DNA from 4 places in the Oryzibacillus soli genome. Region 2 is predicted to be linked to each of the others. Evidence: predicted binding sites of a transcription regulator. Region 2 holds the regulator's gene; each other region holds the start of a gene.
What was found. Region 2 encodes Rex, which represses fermentation and respiration genes when NADH is low (regulators of the CRP and FNR family bind a similar motif). Its sites were predicted from a motif close to TTGTGAAATATTTCACAA; they were not measured.
Positions count from the first base shown of each region.

Region 1: ACSEXW_RS03695 (DoxX family membrane protein) is a predicted target of Rex. The motif match lies at 1,623-1,640, and genes of this name have one in related genera.
Region 3: ACSEXW_RS27065 (cytochrome ubiquinol oxidase subunit I) is a predicted target of Rex. The motif match lies at 2,578-2,595, and genes of this name have one in related genera.
Region 4: nirB (nitrite reductase large subunit NirB) is a predicted target of Rex. The motif match lies at 4,700-4,717, and genes of this name have one in related genera.

Region 1 is NZ_JBPPGJ010000002.1:387,804-395,044, forward strand. Features, by position in the region: gene ACSEXW_RS03690 (helix-turn-helix domain-containing protein) at 84-971, shown strand; gene ACSEXW_RS03695 (DoxX family membrane protein) at 1,045-1,569, opposite strand; gene hypE (hydrogenase expression/formation protein HypE) at 1,827-2,831, opposite strand; gene hypD (hydrogenase formation protein HypD) at 2,833-3,942, opposite strand; gene ACSEXW_RS03710 (HypC/HybG/HupF family hydrogenase formation chaperone) at 3,914-4,150, opposite strand; gene hypF (carbamoyltransferase HypF) at 4,150-6,555, opposite strand; gene hypB (hydrogenase nickel incorporation protein HypB) at 6,516-7,175, opposite strand; gene ACSEXW_RS03725 (hydrogenase maturation nickel metallochaperone HypA/HybF) at 7,182-7,241, opposite strand, start outside.
Region 2 is NZ_JBPPGJ010000005.1:110,527-117,767, reverse strand. Features, by position in the region: gene ACSEXW_RS08240 (cell wall elongation regulator TseB-like domain-containing protein) at 1-452, opposite strand, end outside; gene ACSEXW_RS08235 (amidohydrolase) at 484-1,782, opposite strand; gene ACSEXW_RS08230 (DUF47 domain-containing protein) at 2,007-2,630, shown strand; gene ACSEXW_RS08225 (redox-sensing transcriptional repressor Rex) at 2,690-3,313, opposite strand; gene dinG (ATP-dependent DNA helicase DinG) at 3,310-6,171, opposite strand; gene ACSEXW_RS08215 (tetratricopeptide repeat protein) at 6,257-6,910, opposite strand; gene panD (aspartate 1-decarboxylase) at 7,017-7,241, opposite strand, start outside.
Region 3 is NZ_JBPPGJ010000032.1:5,413-12,653, forward strand. Features, by position in the region: gene cydD (thiol reductant ABC exporter subunit CydD) at 1-54, opposite strand, end outside; gene cydB (cytochrome d ubiquinol oxidase subunit II) at 56-1,066, opposite strand; gene ACSEXW_RS27065 (cytochrome ubiquinol oxidase subunit I) at 1,141-2,523, opposite strand; gene ACSEXW_RS27070 (hypothetical protein) at 2,725-3,246, opposite strand; gene ACSEXW_RS27075 (hypothetical protein) at 3,227-3,508, opposite strand; gene ACSEXW_RS27080 (hypothetical protein) at 3,505-3,726, opposite strand; gene nagZ (beta-N-acetylhexosaminidase) at 4,380-6,041, opposite strand; gene ACSEXW_RS27090 (response regulator) at 6,067-7,241, opposite strand, start outside.
Region 4 is NZ_JBPPGJ010000018.1:65,278-72,518, forward strand. Features, by position in the region: gene ACSEXW_RS21930 (MFS transporter) at 1-83, shown strand, start outside; gene ACSEXW_RS21935 (3'-5' exonuclease) at 146-823, opposite strand; gene ACSEXW_RS21940 (class I SAM-dependent methyltransferase) at 1,014-1,805, shown strand; gene ACSEXW_RS21945 (amino acid permease) at 2,001-3,410, shown strand; gene ACSEXW_RS21950 (phosphatase PAP2 family protein) at 3,496-4,167, shown strand; gene ymzB (protein YmzB) at 4,248-4,607, shown strand; gene nirB (nitrite reductase large subunit NirB) at 4,832-7,241, shown strand, end outside.

The DNA of each region.
Region 1 (7,241 bases), on a different contig from region 2:
GATTTCAACCTAAAGAAAGCGCTTTAATAAACGTTTCCCATCCGCTATGATAGAGATAAAATCTGGGGATCGGGAGTGTTTCGATGGATTCCGGCATTCTGCACTTTCTTACTCCGCCCATACCGTATTTTATCGACTGCGGCTTGGCCGTCTTCGAAGCCGGCGAATGCCATATCAGCCGGAACCAGATGGGCTCCTTCGACCTGATCGTCGTCACCAAGGGAACGCTTCCGATTGGGGAAGCCGACTCCTCGTGGGAATTAACACCTGGAGAAGCCCTGATCCTGCGGCCGGACGCCCACCATTACGGGACGCGGCCCTGCGAGGCCTCTACGGAGTTTATATGGATCCATTTCCATACCTTCGGGGCTTGGGGCGAATACCCCGATATGGAGGCCTGCCTGGCTCAAGGCGAGATGCTGATCGGCCAGCACAAGGAGAGCGCCTACCTGAATCACTGCGAGGTGAACTCCATCTTCATTCCGAAACACTTGCGGGTGTCCGCGAAGACCATGGAAATTCTGGATGACTTCCGGGCGCTGGAGCACGAGCCCCGCTCCCTGCGGAATTGGAAGCGGCAGAATACCTTCCAATCGTTTCTCCAGCACGTGGACCTGGAGATCCGGTCGGCCTCGGATACGACGGCCTTCCAGTTGGCGGAGAAGGTGGAGCTGTTTATCCGGCGGCATTATAAGACGAAGCTGACCAACTCCTATCTGCAGAGGGAGCTTAATTACCATCCCAATTATATGGCGAAGTGCATGCTGAAGATCTTCGGGAAGACGCCGATGGAATACCTGATGCATTATCGCATCGAGCAGGCCAAGAAGCTCCTGATCCAGACGGAATGGCCCATGTCCCGCATTGCGGAAGAGGTCGGTTTCCCTCATGCCTCCTACTTCACCCACTGCTTCTCCACCCGGGAGGGTACACCCCCCCTAAGCTTCCGCAAGAAATACAAAAATCTATAGCAGGACAAAAAACCGCCGACGGATGGAATCCGTCGGCGGTTTGGGTTTCTAGACTATCGAAGGGCGGGAGCCGTCAGCCGTGCGCTTTGGCGTCGGCCGCTGCAGGCTTCAGCTTCAGCAGCTTTCTCAGGTAAGGCAGGACGTAGTAGTCAGCACCGAATTTACCGGCGTTGGCGCCTGCTGCGAGGATCACGAAGCCCAGCATGATGTACCAAGGGTTGCTCGATACGGTACCGGCGTACATGAACATGAAGTTCATCAGAAGGCCGAAGAACATGGCGGTGGTGGTCAGGCAGCCCAGGATCAAGCCCAAGCCGACCAGGAATTCGCCGTAAGGAATGATGGTGCTGAACAGCTTGGCGTTCGGAACGGCGAAGTTGTTCAGGAAGCTGACGAAGTGCGGGTAGAGCTGGTCTTGGGTTCCGGTTTCGAGGACCGGCTTCGCAACGGCGTTCTTCAGGAAGCCCGCGGCGTCAAAGGCCTTGGTTGCGGTGAGCTTCTCCCACCCGTGGTGCATCCATTCCCATCCGAGGTATAAACGAAGCAGCGTCAGCAAGCCGGCGGCGTACACATTCTCACGAAGAAATTTGTTAATCATTTTTCATCTCTCCCTTACTATTTGTGTGTTCCTTATGGCTTTATAATAACTTCTCGTGATATAATTCACAATACTCAAATCAATGTGTTCACATTTTGTTAAATAAGATTTGTCTTTATTTTGAATAAGGTTTTTACAAAGAATTTCTACTTTATAAGAATGCTAATCCAAAAGCCGTTGAAACCCGCTCCAGAACTGGCTTTTGGAGCTGGAGGCCTTCGGCAAATTGTGCCGAAAGCCGGAGGCCGCATGAATCATTAACATATCCGGGGCAGCATGGAGCCGGTCAGCCTATGAAGCCTTCGGGATGCTCCGAACGGGGTCTTCAATAGCAGACGTCCCTCTCCCGTCCCGGTTACCCTGCCGATTACAGCCGCTTCCCTCCCTTCCGGATGGCCGCGCAGCGCTTCCAGAACCGCAGCTGCAGCCGATTCCTCCACGATCAGCACCGCTTTGCCCTCATTGGCCAAATACAGCGGATCGAAGCCCAACAGCTCACACATCCCCTCTACTTCGGGACGGATCGGGATCACATCTCCGTCCAGCTCGATTACGGCGCCGTAATCCTCGCAGAGCTCAACCAGTGCAGTCGCCAAGCCGCCCCGGGTCGGATCCCGCATGACGCGAACCCGGTCCGATGCCCGGCATGCCGCTTGCAGCATATGGTTTAAGGACGCGCAGTCCGAAGAACTCTCCGTGACGAGGCCCCATTCATTCCGGGCGGACAGCACCGCCGTCCCGTGATCGCCGACCGTCCCTGAGAGGATGACCGCATCCCCTTCCCGGATGGCATAAGGATCGGTCATGGGCCGATCAGGCACCACGCCGATTCCCGTCGTGTTGATGTAGATGCCGTCGCCGGAGCCCTTCTCCACCACCTTGGTATCTCCGGCCACCAGGGTCACACCTGCATGTGCAGCCTCCAGGGCCATGGCCTCGGCCACCCGCCGGAGATCGGACAGGGGGAACCCCTCCTCCAGGATAAAAGCCGCCGTCAGATACAGCGGAACTGCTCCGCTTACGGCCAGATCGTTCACCGTGCCGGCCACCGCCAGCTTGCCGATGCTGCCGCCCGGGAAGAACAGCGGCTTGATGACGAAGCTGTCCGTCGTCAATGCAATCCGTCCTTCCGGCCGGGGCAGATGAACGGCATCGGGCAAAGGCTCCGATCCCCGGCCAAAGGCGGTCAGGATGATGTCCCGGACCAGCCGGTGGGCCGCCTCTCCCCCATCCCCGTGGGCCATGGTTACAACCTCGCTCATGTTATCCCTCCCGCATGTAGTGGTACTCCGCCGCGCAGGAGCCCTCGCCCGACACCATGCAGGGGCCCACCGGATTGACCGGCGTGCACGCCTTGCCGAACAGAGGACACCCCGAAGGCTCAAGCACTCCCCGGATCACTTCGCCGCACCGGCAGCCGGTAGGCTTCGCGGGAGAGGTCCGAACCTGGAACTTGCGCTTCGCGTCCAGATAACCGTATTCCTCCCGAATGGCCAGCCCGCTGGCGGCAATAGTGCCGATGCCCCGCCACTCCTCGGCGGCGGGCTGGAACAGCCGGTCCATGAGCCGCTGGGCAGTCACGTTGCCGATCACCGTAACGGCTGACGGATGGTCGTTCACGATTTCCTTGCGGCCGGACACCGCCAGCTCCAAGAGCCGATGGATGCCGCGGACCAGCTCCAAGGGCTCGAAGCCGCTGATGACACCCGAAAGGCCGAATTCCTCAGGCAGGAAGGCGAAGTGGGCGCTTCCCGTTATGACGGATACATGTCCCGGAAGCAGGAAGCCGTCCAGCGCCACCTCCCGAAGCTCCAGCAGATGCCGGAGAATCGGCTCCACCAGCTTGCCGGAGAGCCACAGGCTGAAGTTGGGCAGCCGCAGCCGGTCCGCCTCCAGCAAGGCCGCACCCAGAACGGGGATGGTGGTCTCGAAACCGATGCCCAGGAAGACGACCTCCCGCTCGGGATACCGGATGGCCAGATCCACCGCATCCAATGGCGCATACACCACCCGGATGTCCCGGCCCCGGGCCTTGGCGTCCTGCAGGGTTCCCCTGCTGCCCGGCACCCGCATCATATCGCCGAAGGTGCAGAGAATCCGGTTGTCCTCCTCGGCCAGGCCGATCATGGCATCAATGGCGCTCTGATCCGTCACGCAGACGGGGCAGCCCGGCCCCGATACCAGCGTGACCGCCTCCTTCAGCGCCAGCTTCAAGCCGGAGCGGGCCAGTGCCATCGTATGCGAGCCGCACACCTCCATGAAGACGGGCTTGCGGCCGTATTGCTCCCGGAACGCCGCCGCCATCCGGAGGACCCGTTCCAGCAGTGCCCGGTTCAGACCGGGGTCATGAAGGGCGTTCCGATTGTCTCGCATCGATGAGCTTCCTCCATTCCTCGAGACTGTCCTCCGCCGCTTGGCGGTCGATCACGGAGATCGCTTGGCCGGCATGCACGATCACATAATCCCCGGCGCGCACCTCCGGGACGAAGAGAATGCCGACCTTGATGCGGGATCCCATCACATCCACCACAGCGGCAATCCCTTCGATTTCGATCACTTCCGCCGGTACGCCCACACACATCAGGCTCCGCCTCCTTTCCTCGCTGCTGCGGCGGCTGTCAGCTGGCCCAAGGCCAGACCGCCGTCGCCGCATGGCACCTTCCGGTGCGTATATACGGTATATCCGTTCTGCTCCAGCAGCTCCCGGATTCTCCTCCGGAGAAACCGGTTGTGGAAGGAGCCGCCCGAGAGCACCGCCTTATCGGGCAAGGTCGGGAGCTGATCCTGCGGGCCGGCTTCCTCTTCCTTCAGCATCCGCCGTCCCCGGTCCAGAAGCTCTGCCGCTCCTTGAGCCACCGTTTCATGAAAGCGCAGTGCCGTTATATGCACCGGCCGGCCGGACAGCCGATCCGACGCGATACGGCGGAGCGCTTCGCTCATGTCCAGCTCCCAGAGGCCGCCGTCCGTGCAGCGGAGCGTATACGGGTACGCCTCCGGTCCGGCAGCATGATCGGCAGCGTCTCCCGTGCCCGCGGAGTACGCCACGGCTGCGGCTGCGGCGAGCTCCGACAGCACGATGGCGGCTTCGCCGTCGTACGTCGATTCGGAGACAAGCCCCAGCACGGCGGACACCGCATCGAACAGCCGGCCGCAGGTACCCGCCATCGGGCTGTTGATGCCTGTCTCCGCCAGCCGGCGGATGACCGGCAGCTCCCGAAGCCGCTCCGGGAACAGCTGCTCTGCCAGCCCATAGCCTTCGCCGTCCGGCAGCAGCTTCATCAGCATGGCGGCGGCATTCCGCCACGGATGGCGGATGGCGGCTTCGCCGCCCGGCAGGGGCGTATACCGCAGGTGCCCCAGCCGCCGTACCGCCGAGGCGCTTCCGTAGAGAGCCTCGAAGCCCCACACGGCACCGTCCGTTCCGTAGCCGGTGCCGTCCAGGATCAGCCCGTACACGTTCTCGTACGGGCCCAGGCCGTTGTCGGCGGCGCACGACGCCAAGTGGGCATGGTGGTGCTGGATGGGCGCCGGCTTCAGGCCGTATTCGCGGGCCAGAGCCCCCGTGGCGTAGCCCGGGTGCAGATCGATGCCCGCAAGCTCCGGCCGGAGGCCCATCCAGCGCGACAAATGCCCGTATTCCCGCCGCCAATGCTCCTGCACCTCGACCCCCTCCATATCTCCGATATGGGGGCCGAGGAAGATCTGGCCGAAGCGGCCGAATGCGAAGGTGTTCTTCTGGCTGCCGCCGAAGGCCGCCGCCCCGTGAACCTCTTCCGCGGCCGGGCCGCCGATGGGGTCGGGCACATAGCCCCTCGACCGACGGAGCAGATCCACCCCGTCCGTGCAGACCTGGACGACCGAATCGTCCAGAGGATGCAGGATCGGACGATTATGGGTCAGCACCAAGTCCGCGATGCCCCGCAGATAACCGAAGGCCTCCTCGTCCCGGTACAGGATCGGCAGGCCCGACGGATTGGCGCTGGTCATGACCAGGTGCGGCAGCTCCTCCATCAAGAGATGGTGCAGCGGCGTGTAGGGCAGCATCACCCCGACGGTGGCCATGCCCGGCGCAATCCCCGGAGCCAAAGCCTCCGCTGCCGCCTTCTTCCGCAGCACCACGATCGGCGCCTCCGGGGAGGTCAGGAGCGCCTCCTCCTCCGGCGACACCTCGCAGACGCGCCGGCAATCCTCCAGGCTGCGGACCATCACCGCCAAAGGCCGGCGGGGGCGCTTCTTCCGCTGCCGGAGCAGCTCCACGGCTGCCGGGTCTGCGGCGTTGCAGGCCAGGTGGTAGCCGCCCAGGCCCTTCACCGCCGCAATGGCTCCCTGCCGCAGCAGCTCCGCACACCGGCGCACCGCGGCATCCCGCTCCGCCAGCACTGCCCCGTCCGCATCCGCCAGCACCAGCTGCGGCCCGCAGTCCGGGCAGGCGATGGGCTGCGCATGGTGCCGGCGGTTCCGGACATCCTCGTATTCCTCCCGGCAGCGCGGGCACATGGCGAAGCCCTCCATTGAGGTGTAGGGCCGGTCATAGGGCAATTCACGAATGATCGTATAGCGTGGCCCGCACTGCGTGCAGGTGATGAACGGATAGCGGTAGCGGCGGTCTGCCGGGTCTCGCATTTCGGCCAGACATTCGGGGCAGACGGCCACATCCGCGGGGATCACCAGCGAGGAGGTCCCCTCCCGGTCGCTCGGCACGATATCGAAGGAGGAATAGCCCTTCGCCTCCGTCTCCGAAGCCGACACCTCCTCCACCCGGGACAGCCGGGGCGCCTCCGACCGGATGGCCCGGAGTAGCTGCTCCAGCGCTTCAGCCTCTCCCTCGGCAACCATCCGGATGCCGTCCATATTGTTCTGTACCCAGCCCGTTAAGCCATGCTTCTCCGCCAATCCGAACAAAAAGGGCCGGAATCCTACGCCCTGCACCCGGCCCTTCACGGTGATCAGGAGCGCCGTGCAGCCTCTCTTCGCTGTCCGATCCATTCCAGCCACGTCTCCATTCCTTCCCGCGTGGTCGCCGACAGCGGGATCAGTGAGGATTCCGGATTGATGCCGGCCAGATCCCGCCTGGCATCCTCCACGCTGAAGCTCACGTAAGGCAGAAGGTCGATCTTGTTCAGGAGCACCAGCTCGGTGCGCAGGAACATGGTCGGGTACTTCGGAATCTTGTCGTTGCCCTCGGGCACGCTCAGCACCGCCACCTTATGATGCTGACCCAAGTCATACCCCGACGGACATACCAGATTACCCACATTCTCGATGAAGAGGATGTCCGTATGGGCCAAGTCGAACCGGGACAAAATCTTCGTCACCATCCGGGCATCCAGATGGCAGCCGCCTCCGGTGTTGATCTGCTCCGCCTGGACGCCCAGAGCGCGGATCCGGTCCGCATCCTTCTCCGTTGCCAGGTCCCCTTCGATGACCCCGATCCGGTAACGGTCCCGGAGCGACGAGAGGGTCGCCTCCAGGAGCGTCGTCTTGCCGGCACCGGGCGAGCTCATCAGATTGATGGCCAGCGTCCCGGATTGGCGAAGCTCCTCCCGGATATATGCCGCAGCGCTGTTGTTGTCCTTCAGCACATCTTCATTCAACACGATCTCCACGCGTGGTCAGCTCCCTTCATACGATAAGACGCGAAACGCTTCGCCCGACACCAGCTTGCCGCTCGG
Region 2 (7,241 bases):
TCGCCGAACCGGTAATAATCATAGAAATATCGGGTCTTGCCGTCCATCTCCCGCTGGTAATATATCTCCCAGACGTAATCCTGATCCAGCTTCCCCGGCGTCGCACGCAGAACCTTGGCTTCCGGAGCGGCTCCCAGCACCTTGTCCACAGCGGCCTGCTTCGTAATCCCTTCGGATTCGTAAGCGGCATACCGCTCGTGCTGGCTTACCCATACGATCATCTTGTTGCCGATCTTGTCTTCCCCGTAGACGATCATATAAGGCTCCGTCCCCACATATGGCTCGACCCGGTCGGCCTTGACCAGCATCGTCTCTGCGTAAGCCGCCTTCACGGCCTCCTTCTTGCTGTCCCACTCCCCGGCAATGATCCGGTCCATGAAGATGTACGTGCCGGCCATAACCGTCAAGACGGCCAGAAAAGCTGCCAGGAGCAACGATTTTTTCCTGCGCATGGTTAGTTACCTCTTCCGTATGGCTCGTTCGTCAGCTTCCGACAAGCGCTTCATACCGCTGCTGGAATTCCCGGATGATGCGCTCCTCGTCTAAGGTCAGGCATTCGCCGTCCTTCACCGTCCGCTTGCCGTCAATCCAGACGTCGGATACGTCGCCCGCCGAAGCGGAATAGATAATGTGCGACACATAATCAGACTTGGGGAAGAAGTGGGGACGGTCCGAACGCAAGGCGATGAAGTCCGCTTTGTAGCCTGGGCGCAGCATCCCTGTATCGTTCAGCCACACCGACCTGGCGCCGTCCAAGGTACCCATGCGGAGTGCGGCTGCAGCCGGCACCGCCGTCGGATCGCCGCTCACCCCTTTATGGATGAGAGCGGCCAACCGGGCTTCCTCGAACATGTCCAGGTTATTATTGCTGGCAGGGCCGTCTGTCCCCAGGGAAACGAGAAGCCCCGCCTGGAGAAGCTCCGGCACCCGGGCAACGCCGCTTGCCAGCTTCAGGTTGCTGCCCGGATTGTGGCTGACTCGAACATCGTAGCGGCAGAGAATGTCAATCTCTTCATCCGTCAGGTGCACGCCGTGTGCCACGAGACAGGGACGGGAGAAGACGCCGAGCTTCTCCAGATGGGCGACGGGACGGGCTCCGTATTGGGCCGCGTTCTCCTCCACCTCTCGGAGGGTCTCGGACATGTGGATGTGGATCGGCAGATCCAGATCATGTGCCGCTTGGACGATCTTCTCGATATAGTCAGGCGGACACGTATACGGCGCGTGGGGGGCCATCATCGTCGTGATCCGGCCGCCGGCTTGGCCGTTCCATTCCCGGGCGAACCGGGAGGCCTCCTCCAGCTTGGCTTGCTGCACGTCGGGCGGACACAGGCCGATGACGCCGCGGGTTAGCACCGCCCTCATGCCTGATTCTTCAACGGCCTTGGCCACCTCGTCCATGTGGTCGTACATGTCGACGAAGGTGGTAGTGCCCCCTTTCATCATCTCAAGAATGGAAAGCAGGGTTCCCGCCTTCACATCCTGTGCCGTAAATTTGGCTTCGTTCGGCCACATTTTCTCCTGCAGCCAGACTTGAAGGGCCAGATCGTCGCCGATGCCCCGGAGGAGAGACATAGCGGCATGGCAGTGGGTATTGACCCAGCCGGGCATGAACAGACGTCCCTTGCCGTCCACAATCTCCTCTTGCGCTCCGGACGGGGTGTACTCCCCCTCCTCCAATGCGGCGATGCGGCCGTTCTCGACGGCGATATATCCTTTCACCAACGGACGTGCAGCATCCGCCGTGACAAAAATGCCATTCTTCACGATCATCCGTGACATGAACGTATCGATCCTTTCCTTAGGGGTATCCAAGCTTCTGCCTGCTTCTTCCACTCTACAATGAGAACGGGTCATAAATCAAGAACTGCCGGCATCGTCTTTCACCACCGGAACAAAGTTCATGGTTCGCTCCATTGCATAATGTTGAGAGGATATGGTATTTTAAGAGTTATGGACAATTAGATTAGGCTTCGCCGGTAAGGCAAGCCTTGGAGGTTTTGGACATGGCGATAACCAACAAGAAACAAGACGAAGATTTCTACGTGCTGCTCACCCAATCCGCCGAGAACACTCTGCAAGCGGCCCATGTATTCCGACAGGCGATGATGGGAACCGAAAGCCCTATGGCTTTTCTTCAAGAGCTGCGCGACCTGGAGCATAAGGGGGATACCATCACCCACTCCATCTTCCGCGGCTTGAACAAAGTCTTCATCACGCCCATTGACCGTGAAGATATCCTTGCTCTCGCCAGTAAGATGGATGACGTCATCGACGGCATCGAGGAATGCATCGCCCGATTCGATTACCTGAATGTCGAGAAGACTGACCACTACATGAAAGAATTCTCCGCTGTGCTCGTTAACGCCTGCCAATACATTCTGGACAGCGTGAAGCTCCTGTCCAAGAAGAAGTACATGCAGATCACCGAATTCACCGTGAAGATCAACAGCATGGAGAACGAAGGCGACCGTCTGCTGCGCGAAGGCATCCGGGAGATCTTCCGCAATCCGAAGGACCCGTACCACGATTTCAAGCTGAAGGAAATGTACGAGCAGCTGGAGCTAACCACCGATGCCTGCGAGAACGTAGCGGACATTCTGGACGGCGTCGTACTGAAATACGCATAAGTTTCCACAAAGAAGGCTCCCCGATAATCATCGGAGAGCCTTTTTCTTATGGGTTCCCTCTATTCGTCGAGGTAGTACGCCAAGCTCTGCAGATCCGTGGTGAAATCCGCGTTATGCACCCGGATATCCGACGGAACCTTGATGATGGCCGGCGCGAAATTCAGGATCGCTTCCACGCCGCCGCGTACGAACTCATCCGCCACGTTCTGGGCGTCTGCCGCAGGTACGGTGATGATCCCGATCCGGATTCCGTCCCGGTGGATGCATTCCGCCAATTGGGCCATGGGCTGCACCTTCAGGTTGTTAATCTCGGTCCCCACCTTGTCCGGGCTCGAATCGAAGACGGAGACGATCTTCATGTTGTCCTTCAGATAGACGTTATAATTGCATAGGGCTCGGCCCAGGTTACCGGCTCCGACCAGAGCGACGGCAATGTTCTGGTCCAGCTTCAGAATCTGCCGAATCTTCTCGATCAGGTAATTGACATCATACCCGATGCCCTTCTTGCCGAATTCGCCGAAATAGGCCAGGTCTTTCCGGATCTGGGCCGGATTCAGCTCCAGCTTGTTTCCCAAGTCCTGGGAAGAAACGGTCTGTACGTTCTTTATATTCAATTCGTTCAGGAATCGAAGATAAACCGGCAAACGGCGTACTACCGCTTCGGAAATTTTCTCGGTCTTCACTGCTCTTCCCCTCCCATCCATTCGGTAATCCGCGGCACCAGCTGGGCCGTGGTCATGTGCTCAATCTTCGGCCCCGGCAAGGAGTACAGAAAATGCTTGCCGTATGCCGTGTCGATCACCCGGGTATCATAAACGATGACGATACCCTTATCCGTCGCGGTGCGAACCAGACGCCCGAAGCCCTGCTTGAAGCGGATCACCGCTTGGGGCACGGAATATTTCATGAACGGATTCTGGTTATTTTTCTTGTATACCTCGCACTTGGCTTCCACCAGCGGATGATTCGGCGGCTGGAACGGAAGCCGGATGATGGCGAGACACGACAGGGCATTGCCCGGAATATCCACGCCTTCCCAGAAGGAGCTGGTTCCCAGCAGAACGCTGGCGGCATGCTCCTTGAACATTCGGGTCAGCTTGCTGCGGTTCCCGCTGTCCAAGCCCTGGCCCAGAACCTGGATGCCGGAAGGAGCCAGCTCCTCCTTCAACCGTTGATGGACGGCCTTCAGCATCCGGTAAGACGTGAACAGAACCAGCATCCGGCCGCCGGTGGACACCGCCACCTCCCGCAGCGACTCCGTCAGCTTCTCTACGAAGTAGGCTTCGCCGGAATTTCCCTTGATATTCGGAAAATCCCGCGGCACCACCAACAGCGCCTGCTGCCGGTACTGAAAAGGCGACGGAAGCAGGACGGTCTTCAGCTTCCCGGAGGGATCCTCCGGCTTAAGTCCCAGCTGTTCGCAAGTATAATGAAATTTCTTGTCGACGGACAAGGTTGCGGATGTCAATATTATACTCTTTTTGGCGTCAAAAAAGAACTGCCGTAACATTCCGCTCACATCTACCGGTACGGACATCAGCTGAACGGACTTGCTCTTGAACTGTGGGCTGGCCTCCAGCCAGTAGACATCATCCTTGTTCTGCATCTGCATGAACACGTGAAGCGTATCCCGATGGCGCGCCAGATCCTTGGAGGCGCCGTTCAGGTCCGTCACCAAGTGCTGGATGCCCAGCTCCTCCTGGACATCCTTCCAATCGGACAGCAGCCGGTCCAGCAGCTTGACCGCTTCCCCCAGACCGATGTAGAGGTTGTCCTCGATGACCCGTAGGGTATCCCAGCTTCTAGGCAGCGAGTCCGGCTTCACCCGGTACACCAGCTGACCACCCTCGGTAGCCCCTGCATCCGCCGCTCCGGTCCCGATCAGATCATAGAGCACTTGAGCCAGCTCGTCCCAATGCTCCTTGGCTTCCACGAGCTGCTCCTCGATGTCGTGTATGGTGCGCAGCCATTTGGCCGCTTTTTCGGAGCCGTCCGCTTCCTGCTGAAGACGGATGGTCACGGTAGGCAGAAGTCCGGACTTGTTATCCTTGTACAACCAAGTCAAGGTGTGCACCATGGAGAAATAGTGAAGCTCCAAGCCCAGATGCTTGCTGGCGACCTCCTCCAGATGGTGAGCCTCATCAACGATCAGATGCTCATAACCGGGCAGCAGACGATTTTCCGCCTTTACGTCGGTAAACAGCAGCGAGTGATTGGTTATGACCAAGTCCGCCATATGGGACTGGTTCTTGGCCCGGTGATAGAAGCACTTGCGGAACCAAGGACAATGCCGGTTCAGGCAGGAATCCGCATCGCTAGCCACGTCCTGCCAGAAGTCGTTAGCCTTGGACGTCAGGTATAACTCTTCATCGTCCCCATAGTGGGTACCGCTCAGCCAAACCACCATCTGGGCCGCCGTAATCCGGTCCTCCCGGCCGTTCTCGAAGTCGAACTGGTTCACCTTGTTCTCGAACTTCCGGAGACACAGATAATGGTTACGTCCCTTCAATACCGCTGCCTGGAAAGGAATGGGGAACAGCTCCTGCAAGAGCGGCACATCCCGCTGACGCAGCTGCTCCTGAAGCTGGATGGTATGGGTGCTTACGATGACCTTCTTGTCTTCCTTGATCCCGTAATAGAGGGAAGGAATCAAATAAGCCATCGATTTGCCGGTACCCGTACCGGCTTCGATCATCAGGTGCCGCTCCTCCTCAAAGGATTCCTGCACCTCATGAATCATCTGCTCCTGAGCCGGCCGCGCTTCGTATCCGGGGAACCGTTCCTGCATCCGGGCCGTGAAGGCTTCATAAAATTCGTCGAAGGGCTTGTCGATCCATTCCGTACCCGCGCCTTCGCGGGGAGGCTTCTCATCGCTCCAATCCTCCACATTCAAGGCGAATTGGCGGAAATACCGGCTCGCATCCGGATCCTCCGCCAACGTCGATTCCTTCCAGCTGCGCAGCTCCTGCAGGAACCAGCTCAAATCCGTCGTTTCCACCTCGAAGAGATAAGCGATCCGTTGAACCGTCAGCAGATCAAGCTCCTCGATCCGCTCCAGAATCCGGATCCACAATAGCCCAGTCGCTTCCGCATCCGAATCTGCTTGATGAGGCCTCACATGAGGAATGCCCAGAGACTGGGTCACCATGGAGAGGGACAAGCTGCCGAGAGACGGGAACAGGATCCGCAGCAGCTCAAGCGTATCCAGCACCCGGCCGTTGAACGGACGGTAGCCGGAGATGTCCAAGGCCCGCTGCAGGAATCCCAGATCGAATGGAATATGATGCCCGACCAGGATCGCATCCTCCAGATAGGGCTGCATCTCCGCCATCACCTGTTCCACAGAAGGCGCATCCTTCACCATCTCGTCGGTGATACCGGTAAGTTCACAAATAAAATCAGGTATACGGGTTCCCGGCTTCACCAAGGAAGTATACCTGGATATGATCTCATTATTCTCGACCACGACCAGCCCGGCTTGAATGATCTCGTCGGAAGGCTGATTGCCTGTCGTTTCGAAGTCAATTACGGCGAATTTCATTCTCCCCGTCCAATCCCTTCTTGCGTGATCCATAGCTCTTATTAGAATACCAAATCCGAAGGGGTTATGGGAAGAACAAATGATGTCAGCTCCGTTTGCTCCAGGCCTTCAGATGCAGGGCCGGCTCCACCGAGCCGGGGTCCGCCGAGTGGGCCAGACGGAAGTATTCCATCGCCTTGTCCATGTTCTGGTTCTCGGCCTGGATATAGCCCATGGCATTGTACGAAATGGCTTTCATTTTCCCGTCGTCCGTCAAGGGCACGAGGAACTGGAAATGCCGGTACGCATCCGAATATTCACCGCAGCGCAAATAGGACATAGCCAGATAAATCCGTGCCATCAGAAAGTCCGGCTGGAGCTGAACCACCTGCTCGAATTCCTCAACGGCATCCCGGAACATATGCAGCTTGTAATAGCCTTGCCCCTTAGAGAAGGAGCCCTCGGTCGATTCCTTCACGGCCGAAGCCGCAACGGGCATCGCGTATTCCGTGTGTACCGAAGAGTGTGATGGATGCCCATGCGTCTCCGCTTCATCGTCCGGAGCGGCTCCGGCGGTCCCTGTGAGCTTGCCCATCTTCTCCTCGAACAGCAGCCATTCTTCAATGCAGGTGTCGCTCATGGCCTTCAAGACCGAAAGCCGTTCTTCCAGCTCGGCGCGTTCTGCGCCGCTCGCCATCGGCAATTGCGTGATGATGTCATCCAATGCGTCATTCATCGATGCAAAGAGCTGTTTGAACATGGGGCACCTCCACCTTGCGAATGAGTTATGTCGTACCTTCATTCTTTGTTACGGCGGAGGGTTTCATACTTGCGGTCCGGTGCCATTGCTTCCAATGCCGCTTCGTTTACAGCAGGACGGTGGAGTGGGGCTCCTGCTCCAGCGTGTTCACCGGCTTGTTGGCTCCGTCCAGGATGGCGATCTTCGGCTTGTGGCTCCGTGCCTCTTCATCGGTCATCATGGCGTAGGAGATGATGATGACGGTATCCCCCACGTGAACGAGACGAGCCGCGGCACCGTTCAGGCAGATGACTCCCGAGCCCCGGGGCCCGGGTATAATGTATGTTTCAAG
Region 3 (7,241 bases), on a different contig from region 2:
CGCTACAAGTAACATCCGGGCGGCGGGAACGGTTTGAAGGAGCTTCTTCATCATCTCAGTAGTCCAGGTGGTCCTTCACGCTGACCCGCTTCCGGAACGACCAGTAGGTCCATGCCTGGTAAGCGAGCACCAGCGGAACGGTGCACAGCGCCACCACCGTCATGACCTTCAGCGTATATTCGTTGGATGAGGCGTTATGGATGGTCAAGGTCCAGTCCGGGTTCAGCGAGCTGATCATTACCCGGGGGTACAGACAGGTGAAGACCGAGATGGTGGACAAGGTGATGGTGACGCCCGTCATGACGAAGGCCCAGCCCTCCCGCTTCGCCTTCAGCAGATAGCGCACGGACACCAGGGCGATGCCCGCCAGCACCGGCACGGTCCCGGGGTTGATGCCCTCCTGGGTGAACATGTCGGTTTCCACGTAGCTCAGAATAATGAAGATGAATACCGACAAGGTGGCGATCGCTCCGATTCGCACGGCGAAATCGTGGGCTTTTTGCCGGATGGGGTGCTCGGTCTTCAGTGCCAGGAACAGCGCGCCGTGCAGCAGGAACAGGAGCACCACGCTCACGCCCGCCACGACGGAATAGACGCTGATCAGATCCCAGAAGGTGCCGACATACTGCATCTTGCCGTCGATGGGCACGCCGCGCATCAGATTGGCCAACGCCACGCCCCACAGAAGCGGGGGGAGCAGGCTGCCGAAGAAGATGACCCAGTCCCAGGTCTTCCGCCAGCGGGGATTCTCCAGCTTGCTGCGGAATTCGAAGGCTACGCCCCGGCCGATCAAGGCCAGCAGCATGAGGAAGAGGGCCATGTAGAAGCCGCTGAACAAGGTGGCGTACCAGTTGGGGAAGGCTGCGAACATAGCGCCGCCCGCCGTGATGAGCCAGACCTCGTTGCCGTCCCAGAAGGGACCGATCGTATTGATGATGACCCGCCGCTCGGTGTCGCTCTTGCCCAGAATGGGCACCAGCATGCCGACGCCGAAGTCGAAGCCTTCCAGGAAGAAGAACCCGACGAAGAGGACGGTAATCAGGACAAACCATAAGGTTTCATACATGTAGGATGCTCGCCTCGCTTTATAGGATACTGTTCGTTCCTTGTAACATCAGACCCTGCTCCGAGAGCCCTTGCTTACAGCGACAGATGGTGCGCATGGTCGGCACGGTGGGTGGAAACGGCCGCATCCGTCCCCTTGCGGATGAAGTGCACGTACAGATACACCAGCACCGCTGCCAGGATGCCGTAGATCAGCGTAAATCCGATCAAGGAGGTCCAGACCATAGCGGCCGACACGTTCGGCGACACACCTTTATCCACCGTCTGGTAGCCGAAGACGACCCACGGCTGCCGACCGGCCTCCGTCATGATCCAGCCCGTCGTATTGGCGATAAAAGGCAGCGCGATGGCCCATACCATCATCTTCAGGAAGAGCCGGCTCTCCTCCAGCTTGTTGCGCATCATGCGGATGGTGCCGTACAGCGCCAGAAGAATCATCAGGCTGCCCGCCCCCACCATGATCCGGAAGCTCCAGAAGGTGGTCTTCACGGGCGGGATGTAGTTGCCGGGGCCGTACTTGGCCTCGTATTCTTTTTGGAGCTCGTTCATGCCCTTCACACTGCCGTGGAGCTTATTGTAAGCCAGAATGCTGAGCGCGTTCGGAATCTGGAACTCGCCCGAGTTGGACTTGTTGTTCGTATCGATCCAGGCCCAGACGGTCCAGGGCGCGGAATCTCCGGAGTTATCCCACAAGGCCTCCGAGGCCGCCATCTTCATGGGCTGGGAGGTCATCAGGTGCTGCGCCTGGCTGTGGCCGACCAGCGCCACCAGGATGCTGGACACGAGCGCCACCACAATCCCGATGTTAAAAGAGGGCCGGAACATCCCCGTCTCTTCCTTCCGAAGCAGCTTATACGCGCTGACGCCCGTCATGAAGAGGGCTCCCGTGGCCAGTGCGCCGAAGATGACGTGGGGGAATTCCACCCACAGCTGCTTGCTGCCGAGGAGTGCGAAGAAGTCGGTCATCTCGGCCCGGCCGTTCACGATCTCCATCCCCACCGGCTCCTGCATGAAGGAGTTGGCGGTCAGAATCCAGAGTGCCGAGAGCGTGGTGCCTACCGCCACCATCCAGATGGAGGCCAGGTGCACCTTCTTGGGCAGCCGGTCCCAGCCGAAGATCCACACGCCCATGAAGGTGGATTCCAGGAAGAACGACACCAGCGCTTCCACCGCCAGCGGTCCTCCGAATACCGCCCCTACGTAGCGGGAGTACTCCGACCAGTTCATGCCGAACTGGAATTCCTGCATGATGCCGGTGACGACCCCCACCGCGAAGTTCAGTAAGAACAGCTTCCCCCAAAACTGTGCCATGCGTTTGTAAGACTCGTCATTCTTGATGACGTACACCGTGTGCATGACCGCGATCAGGTACACCAGACCGATCGTCAGAGGCACGAACAAGAAGTGGTACACCGTGGTGATGCCGAACTGCAGCCTAGCCAGTTCCAATTGATCCAACTTCTTCATCTCCCTTCTATCTAAAGTGATTATAAAAAACTCATGTCTCTAATTTAGTGACAAATTTCACAAGACAACCTTTCGCAAGACATGTTTCATGATTTGGACACAATTTCGGGCGAAAGCGGTAACAACCGTTACAGCAGCCGCTACTATGTCGGTCGCGGATCGCGGTTTATTGGAATACAAAAAGGCTGCCTCCTAGCCTTTTTCGGCTTGGAGAGCAGCCTTGCGGGGCTGGGACGCCACATAACGGAGTACCCGCAGCTTCAAGAGGTGAATGAAGATGTGGGACAAGGCCGAGTACCCCAGGTTCCACATCTGGTAGGTAAACACACCCAGATACATGGACCCCCATTCCAGCCCCAGCGTCAGTGCCGACCATCCGAGTACCAGCAGCCCCAGCCGGAAGGGCCGGTGGAAGCCAATGGTTGACGCCGCATAAAAGTACAGATAGCCGCTGGCCGGGTAGACGACGGCATAGAGGAACGGGTCCATGACGTCCATCCGGCTGGAATCCATGATGTCGTACAGGTCGTAAGGCGGAACCGCCAGCGTTTGGTCGACCACGACGGCCAGCCAGAAGCTAAACAGCAGAAGGAAAACCGTCTGGGACCTCGTGAAGCGTTCCGGCAAAAAGGCCGAAATCGTCACAACCAAGAGCCCGGCCAGGAGGACAAATAGCTCATTGATGTCAAAGTCCTCAATGCCGTAGATGTACATCGGCTCCCGCCCCCTCTTGGTCCGCCAAGCTCCGGAAGCCCTTGACCGCCGGAAGGCTCAAGACGAGCAGGATGAGGTACTCCATCAGCGAGTGCCCCATTCCCCAGCCGTCGCATTGGGTCAAGCCCGCCCATTGATTCGCCTCCTCCATGCCGGTCAGGATCATACACCACCAATAGGCGGTGGCTGCCTTTTTGATTGGGCCGAAGCGTTTGCGCTCCCACAGCTCCAACAGCCATACGAACAGAAGCGGAATGATCACGATCCGCTCCAGCTCCAGAGCCAAAAGGCGGATTGGCCCGGCGCCAGCTTCACCAGCTCCGCATTCAAGGAGACCGCCGACTCCATCAGATGGGACAAGCCGCCGATGATCAGGGCCGCTGCCGTACGCACATAGCCGGACAGCACCGGCCGGATGAGCCGGAGCCCTCCCAAGAGAGCAAGGGCCGCCAGGAGAAGCACCGCCGTCCAGACCACCATGGGGATTCCTCCCGTCTTTTTGCAGGTTACCGGTTAGGGTGTACCATCCAGCCCGACCATATGCATCCTGCTGCGCTGCGAGCCGACCGTGCTTAAGGCTCGTGGCGGGTGTCAGAGCGCTGGCCGATCGGGCGGGCTGAAGGCCACCCCAGCCCCCGGCCACTGGGCGATCGAGCGGGCTGAAGGCCGCCCACGGCCTTTATTCTCGTTGGCGGCCCACCGCCGACGATTAAAGGCCACCTGTGGCCTTCGCGCCACCTGGTGATCCAGCGCCTGAAGGTGCCCCAAATGGGCTGCCCATGCTAGGATTCCTCCGGCCAGCCGACACGTGTCCATCCAGCGGCACATTTGCCCTTCGTTTTATCATCTTCCTTCATCGGACCTGATGAACGGCAAATCTGCCTTTGGTTCGAATCGAGAGCCCCATTTTTCCGCTCTATTGCGCCACAAACGGCATATTTGCCCTTGATCTCGGACTTTGGTTCCTCTTCGTGCAACCAGAGGCATTTTTGCCTTTGATTGTGATAAGGCCATGGAAGCATACATCCCCCATGAAGGGATCCCACCCGCTCCATGAGTCCACCGTTCGGACTCACCCAAAAAGAGCCGGACCCCATTCCGGAGTCCGGCCCTGCCTATCTATCCGTGCGGTATCAACCGCTCTGCCGCACCGTTCCCGGCCCGCCGCCGATGTCTACCGGCAGGATGCCCGTCGGGACCAGCCCTCCGGTCAGCACCATCGCCAGGGCGCGCATCATGGCCGGGCGATTCTCGTAGCAGGCCAGGTAGGTGCCGACCTCCGGGAAAGCCGCCAGGTCGTACGGACTCCGGGCCGAGGCGACGGTGAGCCGAAGCCCGACCCCTCCCGTCTTCTCGCTCCGGGATGCCAGCTCCTTCACGAGCCGCACCTGCCCCTCCGAAAAAGCGGCGTCATAGGTGACGGCCACCACATGGGCGAAGCCCTCCGCCGCCTCCAGCACCTGCCGGATCTCGTCCTCGCCAGGACGAATCCCGATGCGGACCTCCCGCACCTGGCTCATGGAGGTGCCCAGCCAATAGCCCAAGGTCTCTGTCTGCGGGATGACCTCATCCACCTCCGTGCCGACGCGGACCTCGGGCCAGACGACCAGCACCGGCTCCTCCGAACGCAGCGGCAACACCCCGAGCTCCGCCTTCACCAGGGTGATGCAGCCCTCGGCAATCCTCTCCGCTAACGCGGCCGTCTCCTTCAGCTCCGGCAGACCCTGGCGCTCCAGCGCCAGCACCTCCGGCTCCTCCGGCAGGTCTGCGGCCCCGAGGCGCTCCTTCAAGCGCAGCACCCGCCGCACCGCCTCATCCACGCGCTCCATCGGCAGCCGTCCGGACTCCGCCGCACGGAGGAGCGCCTCGAAGGCGCCGGCCTGCCGTTCTGCCGTATGGCTGACCAGCACCATATCGGCGCCGGCCGCCACCGCCAGGACAGCTCCTTCCTCGACGCCGAAGTGATCCGCGATGGCCTTCATCTCCAGGCAATCGGTGATGACCAGCCCATCATAGCCGAGCGTCTCCCGGATGAGGCCGGTTAGCACCCGGCGGGACAGCGTGGCCGGCAGACCGCCGGGCTCCACTGCCGGAAACCGCACGTGCGCCGTCATGATGGCGTCCACTCCTGCGGCGATGGCCGCCCGGAACGGCACCAGCTCCACCTGCTCCAGGCGATCCAGCCCATGGGGCACCAGCGGCAGGTCCAGGTGGGAATCCGTGTCCACATCCCCGTGCCCGGGAAAATGCTTCGCCACCGCCGCCACACCTCCCTCCCGGTAGCCCGCGATGGCCTCCACGCCGAGCTCCGCCACCCGCGACGGGCTCTCACCGTACGATCGGACGCCGATGACCGGATTGGCCGGGTTGTTGTTGACGTCGAGGCACGGGGCGAAATTCATGTTGATGCCCATGGCCCGGAGCTCACGGCCCGTGACGGCGGCGGCCTCCCGGACCCACCGGGGCTTCCCGGCGGCTCCCAGCGCCATGGCCCCGGGCATCAAGGCCACCTCCCGGTCGATGCGGGCCACCATCCCCCCTTCCTGATCAATCGCGATCAGGAGGGGCTCTCCGCTGCCAGCAGAAGCCGCCGCCCGCTGCAGGTCCCGGGAGAGCCGGGCCAGCTGCCCGGGCCGCTCCACATTCCGCCGGAAGTAGACGATCCCTCCCGGCCGGTAATCCCGGATCAGCCGGAGCACCGTCTCCTTAGGCACTGGCCCGTCGAAACCGACCATCACCAGCTGTCCGATCTTATCGCGCAGCTCCATCTTGCTCAGACGTTCTTGAATCGTCACAGGACCACCGTCCTTATCGTCCATATTATCCGCTGCTTGCCGGACCTTGGTGCCGCCCCGCCTGCTCCCGGTATTCCGACGGGCTGCAGCGCTCCAGCTTATGGAATACCCTGGTGAAATACCTCCGGTCCGGATAACCCACCAGCTTGCCGATCTGGGTGACGCTCTTGTCCGTCTCCGCGAGCAGACGCTTGGCTTTACCGATGCGTTCCCGGGTGACATGTTCGAGGAAGGTCTCGCCCAGGTGCTGTTTGAAAAGGAGGCTGAAGTAGCTGCAGCTGATTCCCAGGTGCTGGGCCGCCTCCTCCAGTCCGAAGTCCTCCGCCAGCCGGCTCCGGATGTACTCCTTGGCCCGGAGCATCAGCCGCTCGCCGCCGGAATGGCGGGCCAGCCCCGCCTCCATGCAGCTGCCGGTGAGACGGCGCACCGTATCCAGCAGCGTCCGCGCCCCGACGCCCCGTTCCAGCAGGCGCCATGCCCCGGCCTCCTGCTCCTCCTCCAAGAGCCCCGTCTCTCGCAGCTCCCGCATGAGATGCAGCAATAGAAAATGCAGCACCCTCTCGGCTCGCTGGGGTCCGTTCTCCGGAAATGCGGACAGCCGCCGGGCCAGCTCATCGACGGCTTCCTCCGTGCGGCGACGGTCGCCGGCCTTGGTGCCGGAGACGATGGCATCCGCCAGCCGCCACAGGCCCGGATCCGGTCCCACGCCACCCTCCGCCTCCTGCGGGTGCAGCACCGCCACATCTCCCGCCGCCTCGGGGAGGTACAGGAGCCGCTGCACGGCCAGATAAGCGGGGCGTAAGCGAGCCAGGGTTACGGCCTCAGGGTAAGCCGCGATGCTGACCGTAAGCCCGCACGCCGCCTGCACGGCCTGCCGGAGCCGGCGCCCCCGCTCAAGTAGCCGCTCCTCCGGCTCCCCACCCATGCCGTCGCCATCCCCAGGCTCTACCGGCCCGCCGCCGATCAGGACGACCCACTCGCCGTCCCTCATCTGCAGCACCGCCTGGCCCGCCGGGCTGCCGCTCTCCCGGGTCAGCGCCTCCCGGAGCACCTGGCGGACGGCCTGGTTCCGCTGCCGCCGCTCCTCCTCGCTCCAGGCACGGGACAGCTCGGCGCAGCCGTCCAAATCCGCCACCAGGAGGATGTGCCGTTCCTCCCCGGTGCCGCCCGCGTCCGGCAGCAGCTCCGGTGCTCCGGCGC
Region 4 (7,241 bases), on a different contig from region 2:
TCATTCGATGGGTGCAGCCTCTCTATGAGGCCAGGCTGACGGATCCGAAGCTGCCGCTGCCTGTAGAGGATCCATCCACCTAAAAGAATAGAAGCCTCCGGCTTGCGCATTGCGCAGCTCGGAGGCTTCTGTTCGATTAAGGCTGCTACTTCTTGTCGTCCAGGGATCGCTTGAGCAGCTCGGCCAAGTTGCCCAAGGGCAGGTTCGGCTCGTTATCCCCGGTTTCATAGACTGTATGGGTGGTATAGATGGACTCCTCAGCCGCGTTGTTCTCGGCCAGCGTCAAGTCGCCGAAAGCGGCGATGAACACCTTGGCCGTATTCACGGCATCATCCACGGCCCGGTGGTGGGAGCCCTCGAAGGGAATCTCCAGCATCTCCAGGGCCCGCTTCAGACCGATCTGGCGGAAGGTCGTCTCTGTGCTGTGCTTGCGGGAGAATTGCTTCTGGATGTCATTGTGGTTGCGGATCCAATCGAGAGGAAGCTTATGCTCATTGCAGCTCTTCACCAGCTGATACTTGTCATCCGGGCCCCAAGCGCACATATAATAGGGCTCATCGCCGATCCACTGTCGGAAGGCTTCGATGGCGCTGGAGAGAGAAGGCGCATTCTGGATGTCCTGCAGGGTGATCCCTGTAAAGCTTGTCGTATGGGCGGTGAAGGAAGAGTCCCGAAGGGGCTTGACGAAGGTCTGGAATGTCTCAGCGATCTGCAGCTTGCCTTCCGTATCTTTTACCTTGACCGCACCGATCTCGATGATCTCGGCCAGCCACTCCTGCTTGCGGATCACCGTAAACTCTAAGTCATAAACGATGTAATTCATAGGAAACTCCTTATCCGGTCCGATAAGATCTTAGGAATAATTACGTGCTTATTGTAATACGAAAGAGGGGGATGCACAAGAAGGATCCTGGAATGGTTATAGGAAATAACTATAAACAATATCGTTATTATATATTTCAAATATAACCCCGAATCTGTCATGATGGAAGAAACCGGAAGGAGGATGCAGCATGGCAAATGAGGATCGGAAGGGTATGGTTTGGAACCCCGTCTTGTATGACGGGAAGCTGGGCATGGTCTCGGAGCTGGGCAGGGGCGTTCTCGATTGGCTGGCCCCCCGCCCGGGGGAGAGGATTCTGGATTTGGGCTGCGGCACCGGGGATCTGGCGGCGGAGATTGCCAAGAGCGGGGCAGAGGTCACAGGCCTTGACGCTTCCCCCGAGATGATCAGGGCGGCCCAGGCCAAATATCCTGGTCTCCGCTTCCGGGTAGGAGACGGCCAACGGTTCCAGCCGGATGACGGGGGCCGCTATGATGCCGTATTCTCCAACGCGGCGCTGCATTGGATGAAGGACGCCTCCGGAGTGGCCGACAGCGTTGCCGGCGCATTGAAGCCCGGAGGACGCTTCGCGGCAGAGTTCGGCGGCCAAGGCAACTGCCGGGTTCTGGTGGAGGCGGCGCAGACGGTTCTGCTCCAGCGGTATGGAGTTCAAGCGGAGGGACCGTCAGGGCCGTGGTATTTTCCGTCCATAGGGGAGTACGCCACGCTGCTGGAGCAGGCGGGCTTCCAGGTGGAATCCGCCGTCTTGTTCGATCGGCCCACCCCGATGCAGGATGGAGCGGATGGCTTGAGTCACTGGCTGGACACGTTCGGAGGACCGCTTCTGAAGGGTGTTCCTGCGGGAGACCGGGAATCCGTCTATCGCGAGATCGGCGCACTGGCAGCAGACCGGCTGTTCCGCAACGGATGCTGGGTCATCGATTACCGCCGGATCCGGATAGCAGCAAGATTGCCCGGATAGACGCCGGAATAGGAGTGGGACAGAGTAGCCGAGCAGAGCTGGTTATGCATGGAAGATGCCTATTTCACACAAAATACACGAACCTTCGACAATCTGGTCTTGCCTAATTAACCAGAGGTCAGTATAGTAAGTTAGGGCATTTCAACATTTGCTCTTTACTCTGGTAACGTATAAACGTGTGGGGGTCGTTTTTTTGTGAAGAATCAGCATCTAGGCGTCTGGCTTCTTACGGCATTGGTTGTCGGCAATATGGTTGGCTCAGGAATCTTCATGCTTCCCCGTTCTCTGGCGGAGGTGGCAAGTCCCGGAGGAACGCTGTTGGCTTGGGCGGTGACGGGAGCCGGAGTTCTTATGCTGGCTCTGGTCTTCGGCAACCTGGCCACCCGCAGGCCCGATCTGGCCGGCGGCATCCAGCTGTACGCCAAATCCTTGTTCCGCGAGGGCTCCGAGGCATCCGTCTTCGCAGGTTATTCCGTGGCTTGGGGCTATTGGGTCGCCAACTGGACCGGCAACGTAGCCATCATCACCACCTTTGCAAGCTATCTGTCCACGTTCTTCCCGTCTATGTCCAGCAGCAAGGAGCTGTTCAACATCGGTGGCGCTTCCGTTGCACTGGGAAATCTGCTTACCTTTATCGTCTGTACCTTACTGCTGTGGGGCATGCACTTCATTATTCTTCGCGGTATCCAAGGCGCCGGCAAGCTGAATTTTGCAGCGACCGCTGCCAAGGTTGCCGGCTTCCTCTTCTTCATCGTCATCAGCTTGTTTACCTTCGAGAAGAGCAATATGATTCCGTTCGCCGGCACGGTGGATGTGGAGGGAAGCAGCCTGGGCATTCTGGGACAGGTAAACGCGGCTGCGGTCGCCACCCTGTGGGCCTTCGTAGGCGTGGAGTCCGCCGTCATCTTCTCGTCCCGGGCCAAGAAGCAGATCCACGTGAAGGTGGCGACGATCTTGGGCTTGACCATTGCACTCGCCATCTACATGGGCATCTCAGCTCTGGTCATGGGAACTCTGCCGCACAGCCAGCTCGTTCAATCGGAGAAGCCGCTGGTGGACGCCTTGTCTCACGTCATCGGCAGCTCCGGCAGCTATGTCATGGCGGGACTCGGCTTGATCTCCTTGACCGGCTCCACCATCGGATGGATCCTGCTGAGCTCAGAGGTGCCGTACCAGGCGGCCCGGCAGAGGCTGTTCCTGCCATCCTTCCGCAAGGAGAACAAGCACGGCGCTCCGGTCGTATCCCTGATCGTCACGAATCTGGCGGCCCAGACCTTCATCTTCTCCACCATCTCGGGACCGATCTCGAAGGCGTTCTCCTTCGTAACCACCGTCGCCACCCTGTCATATCTGGTGCCTTATATCCTGGCTTCCGTCTTCCAGCTGAAGCTGGTATTCACGGGCGAGACCTATACGGGGCGCAAGGGGCGCGTGGTCGACGGAATCATTGCCCTCTTGGCCACGGCGTACTCCGTGTACATCATCAAAGTGGGGACTTCGGACCCGAAGACCTTCTTCCTGGGGTTGGGACTGTTCGTGACAGGCGTCTTCTTCTACCCGATGGTCCGCAAAAACCAAGATCCGCTCCAATCGGCGGATCGCTGATCGAAGCCGTCCGGGCTGTTCACGCCCGGCGGCTTTTTTTCACGGCATCGGCTGTCTATAATAAGGGAGGTGAAGGAGGGGTTCCATGGAAAGGAACGGTTCCCGGTTTAGCAGGGATGCAGCCCGAGTGTGCTTCATCCCGGTGTTGCTGATCCTGCTCTCTTATACGGCCTATCGGCTGTTCCGGCATAAGGTATCCGCTGAATGGTATGCCTGGGCCTCGGACTGGGATGCCGCCGTCTATGACTGGACGTTGAAATGGCGCGGGCCTGTGTGGACAGGCTGGGCCAAGGGGATGGACTTCCTGGGGTCGGCATATTGCGAATATCTCCTGCTCTTGATCGTTGCGCCGTTCCTGATTCGCCGGAAGCGCTGGAAGGCGGCGCTGGTCTGGGCAGCGGCCTTGTCTGGCGGATGGTGGGTCAACCACCTGCTGAAGGAGCTGTTCCAACGGGAGCGTCCCTCCGTGGTGCATGGTGTGATGACGGTCGGCTACAGCTTCCCCAGCGGACATGCTATGGTGTCCGTCGTCTTCTACGGAATGCTGGCTTACGGGCTTCTGAAGTACGGACCGGCTGGGATCAGGCGGTATTCCGCCCTCTTATGGCTGGGGGTCGCGGTGTTTCTCCTGTCCATGGGAGTGTCCCGCATTTATCTGGGGGTCCATTATGCCAGCGACGCGGCGGCGGGTTTGGCAGCCGGTGCTCTATGGCTCATGGTGTGGGTCATTCCGCTCCGCCTCTACTCCCGCGGATAGAACGGTCCGGAATATGACATAGTAGAGGGGAGACCGCAACCGGGGCATCCCGCAACTATCCGCATTCGGAGGGACAACTTATGGCAGATTCGCATTTGGAGCCGGTACTGGATTGGCTGAACAGCTGCCGGAACCAGCCGCTCCGTATCGAGAAAGAGGAGATCGGGGATACGGACGTATTGACGCTGCATCTGAAGGAGGTCAGCGTATCCGGCCAGCCGTCCAGCATGTATGACGATTACATCGCTCCCGAGGAGATTATCCTGCATGGAGAAGGGACAGTCAGGACGAGTGCCGGGCAGGCTCCGCTGCCCGGAGACCGGTTCGAGATTGCCTTGTCCAACCGCTGGGAGGGCCATTGGGAGGACTCCTCCATGCGGCTTCAGACCGGCAGAGCACAATACGTCATCACCAAAATGAACGGCGCCAAGCTCCACTAACAACGGTGCCTTGTCAGACCAAGCTCGGGCTTTCCTAGGAGGAAAGCCTTTTTTCTTTGGCAGACAAACGGTTCACCATTTGGACACAAACAATGTGATTCGTTTCACAAAACGTCACTCTTCCGGAAGGTAAAGTGAAGGCATAGAGAAGAGCGGAGCCTACTCAACCTACTAAGTGAATCCATTCACATATAGGCGGCCGATCACGATCAGGAGGGAATCCCATGACGACGACCCAGAACGCGAAGCAAAAATTGATTCTTATCGGCAACGGCATGGCCGGAATCCAAACGGTGGAGCACCTGCTGAAGCTGAATCCGAACCGGTACGAGATCACGGTCATCGGCAGCGAGCCGCACCCCAACTACAACCGGATCCTGCTGTCCTATGTCCTGGAAGGAAGCAAGGAGCTTCCGGACATCGTCTTGAATGATTGGTCCTGGTACACGGAGAATAAGATCCGCCTGCATGCGGGCACCACCGTTACCCGGATTGACACCGAACAGCGTATGGTTCATACCGACAGCGGATTGGAGCTTGCTTATGACGAATTAATCCTGGCTACCGGCTCCACCCCCTTGATCCTGCCGGTACCGGGTTCGGATAAGGAAGGCATCGTCGGCTTCCGCGACATCCAGGATTGCGAGCGGATGATGGAAGCGGCCCGCACCTACCGCAAAGCGGCGGTGATCGGAGGCGGTCTGCTCGGCTTGGAAGCGGCGCGTGGGCTTCAGCAGCTGGGGATGGAGGTCACCGTGGTCCATCTCATGGAGGATCTGATGGAGCGTCAGCTGGATCCTGCGGCGGCGGCCATGCTGAAGGCGGAGCTGGAATCCCAGGGACTGAAGTTCAAAATGCCGGCCAGCACAGCGGAAATACTGGGCGGTGAACGGGTTACCGGTCTCCGCTTTGCCGACGGCAGCACGCTGGAATCGGATTTCATCGTCATGGCAGCAGGCATCAAGCCGAATACGGCGCTTGCGGCAGCCAGCGGCATCCAGGTCAACCGGGGCATCGTGGTAGACGACTATATGCGCACCAGCGCACCCGGCATCTATGCCGTAGGCGAATGCAATGAGCACCGGGGCATCTGCTACGGCCTGGTAGCCCCTTTGTTCGAGCAGGCGGCTGTCCTTGCGAAGCATCTGTGCGGCGCAGAGACGGAGCCGTATACGGGCTCTACCGTATCGACGAAGCTGAAGATCTCGGGAGTGGATGTGTTCTCCGCGGGAGAGTTCCAGGACCGGGAAGGTCTGATGGCGCTGAAGCTGCATGACCCTTGGAAGAAGGTCTACAAGAAGATTCTGCTGGAGGGCGATATCATTGTAGGCGGCGTGCTCTTCGGCGATGTCGGGGACGCTGCTCCGCTGGCCAAGTGGGTGAAGGAACGCGCTGTGATGACGGCGGAGATCCACGCGGCACTTATGGGAGGCGGCTGCTGCGGAAGCGGCGGCAAGAAGAGCTCGGTGGAAGCCATGTCGGACGAGGACATCGTGTGCGGCTGCAACGGCGTCACGAAGGGAACGATCGTCGAGGGCATCCGCCAGCAAGGCTGGACCACCGTGGATCAGATCAAGGCCTGCACAGGGGCCACCCGCTCCTGCGGCGGCTGCAAAGGTCTGGTGGAGCAGCTATTGGCCCATACCTTGGGAGACGGCTATGATGCCGCGGCAAGCGGCAAGCAGGGCATCTGCGGGTGTACAACGCTCAGCCGGGACGAGATCGTGGCCGCAATCGAAGAAAAGGGCCTGAGCACTGTCCGCGAGGTCATGCATGTCCTGGAGTGGAGCCAGACGGAAGGCTGCTCCAAGTGCCGCCCGGCCTTGAACTATTATCTGGGCATGCTGCGGCCCGCCACCTACCAGGATGAGAAGGAGTCCCGGTTCGTGAACGAGCGCCTGCATGCCAATATCCAGAAGGACGGCACCTTCAGCGTCATTCCCCGGACCTACGGCGGCGTGACGAATCCGGCGGAGCTGCGCAAGATCGCAGAGGTTGCCGAGAAGTACGACGTGAAGATGGTGAAATATACCGGCGGTCAGCGCATGGCCCTCCTGGGTGTGAAGAAGGAGGACCTCCCGAAGGTGTGGGAGGAGCTGGGTCTGCCCTCGGGCTATGGCTACGCCAAATCCTTGCGGACGGTGAAAACCTGTGTCGGCTCCCAATTTTGCCGGTTCGGCACCCAGGATTCCATCACGGTAGGCATTGAGCTTGAGAAGAAATTCGAGCGTCTGTGGATGCCGGCCAAATTCAAGATGGCAGTAAACGGCTGCCCCCGCAACTGCGCGGAGAGCGGAACGAAGGATCTGGGCATCGTCGGCAACGACGGCGGATGGGAAATCTATGCGGGCGGCAACGGCGGCATCAAGCTCCGCGGAGCGGATCTGTTATGCAAGGTGAAGACGGATGAGGAGCTGATGGAGATTACCGGCGCCTACATCCAATACTATCGCGAGACCGGGAAGTTCGGCGAACGGACCAGCGACTGGGTGGAGCGTGTGGGACTGGAGGATATACGCCTGAAAGTGGTGGAGGATACGGCCAACCGCAAAGTGCTGAACGAGCGGGTGGAGCTGGCGTTGAGCCAGCTGAAGGATCCTTGGCAGGAGGTCGTCCGCAGTCCGGAGCTTCAGG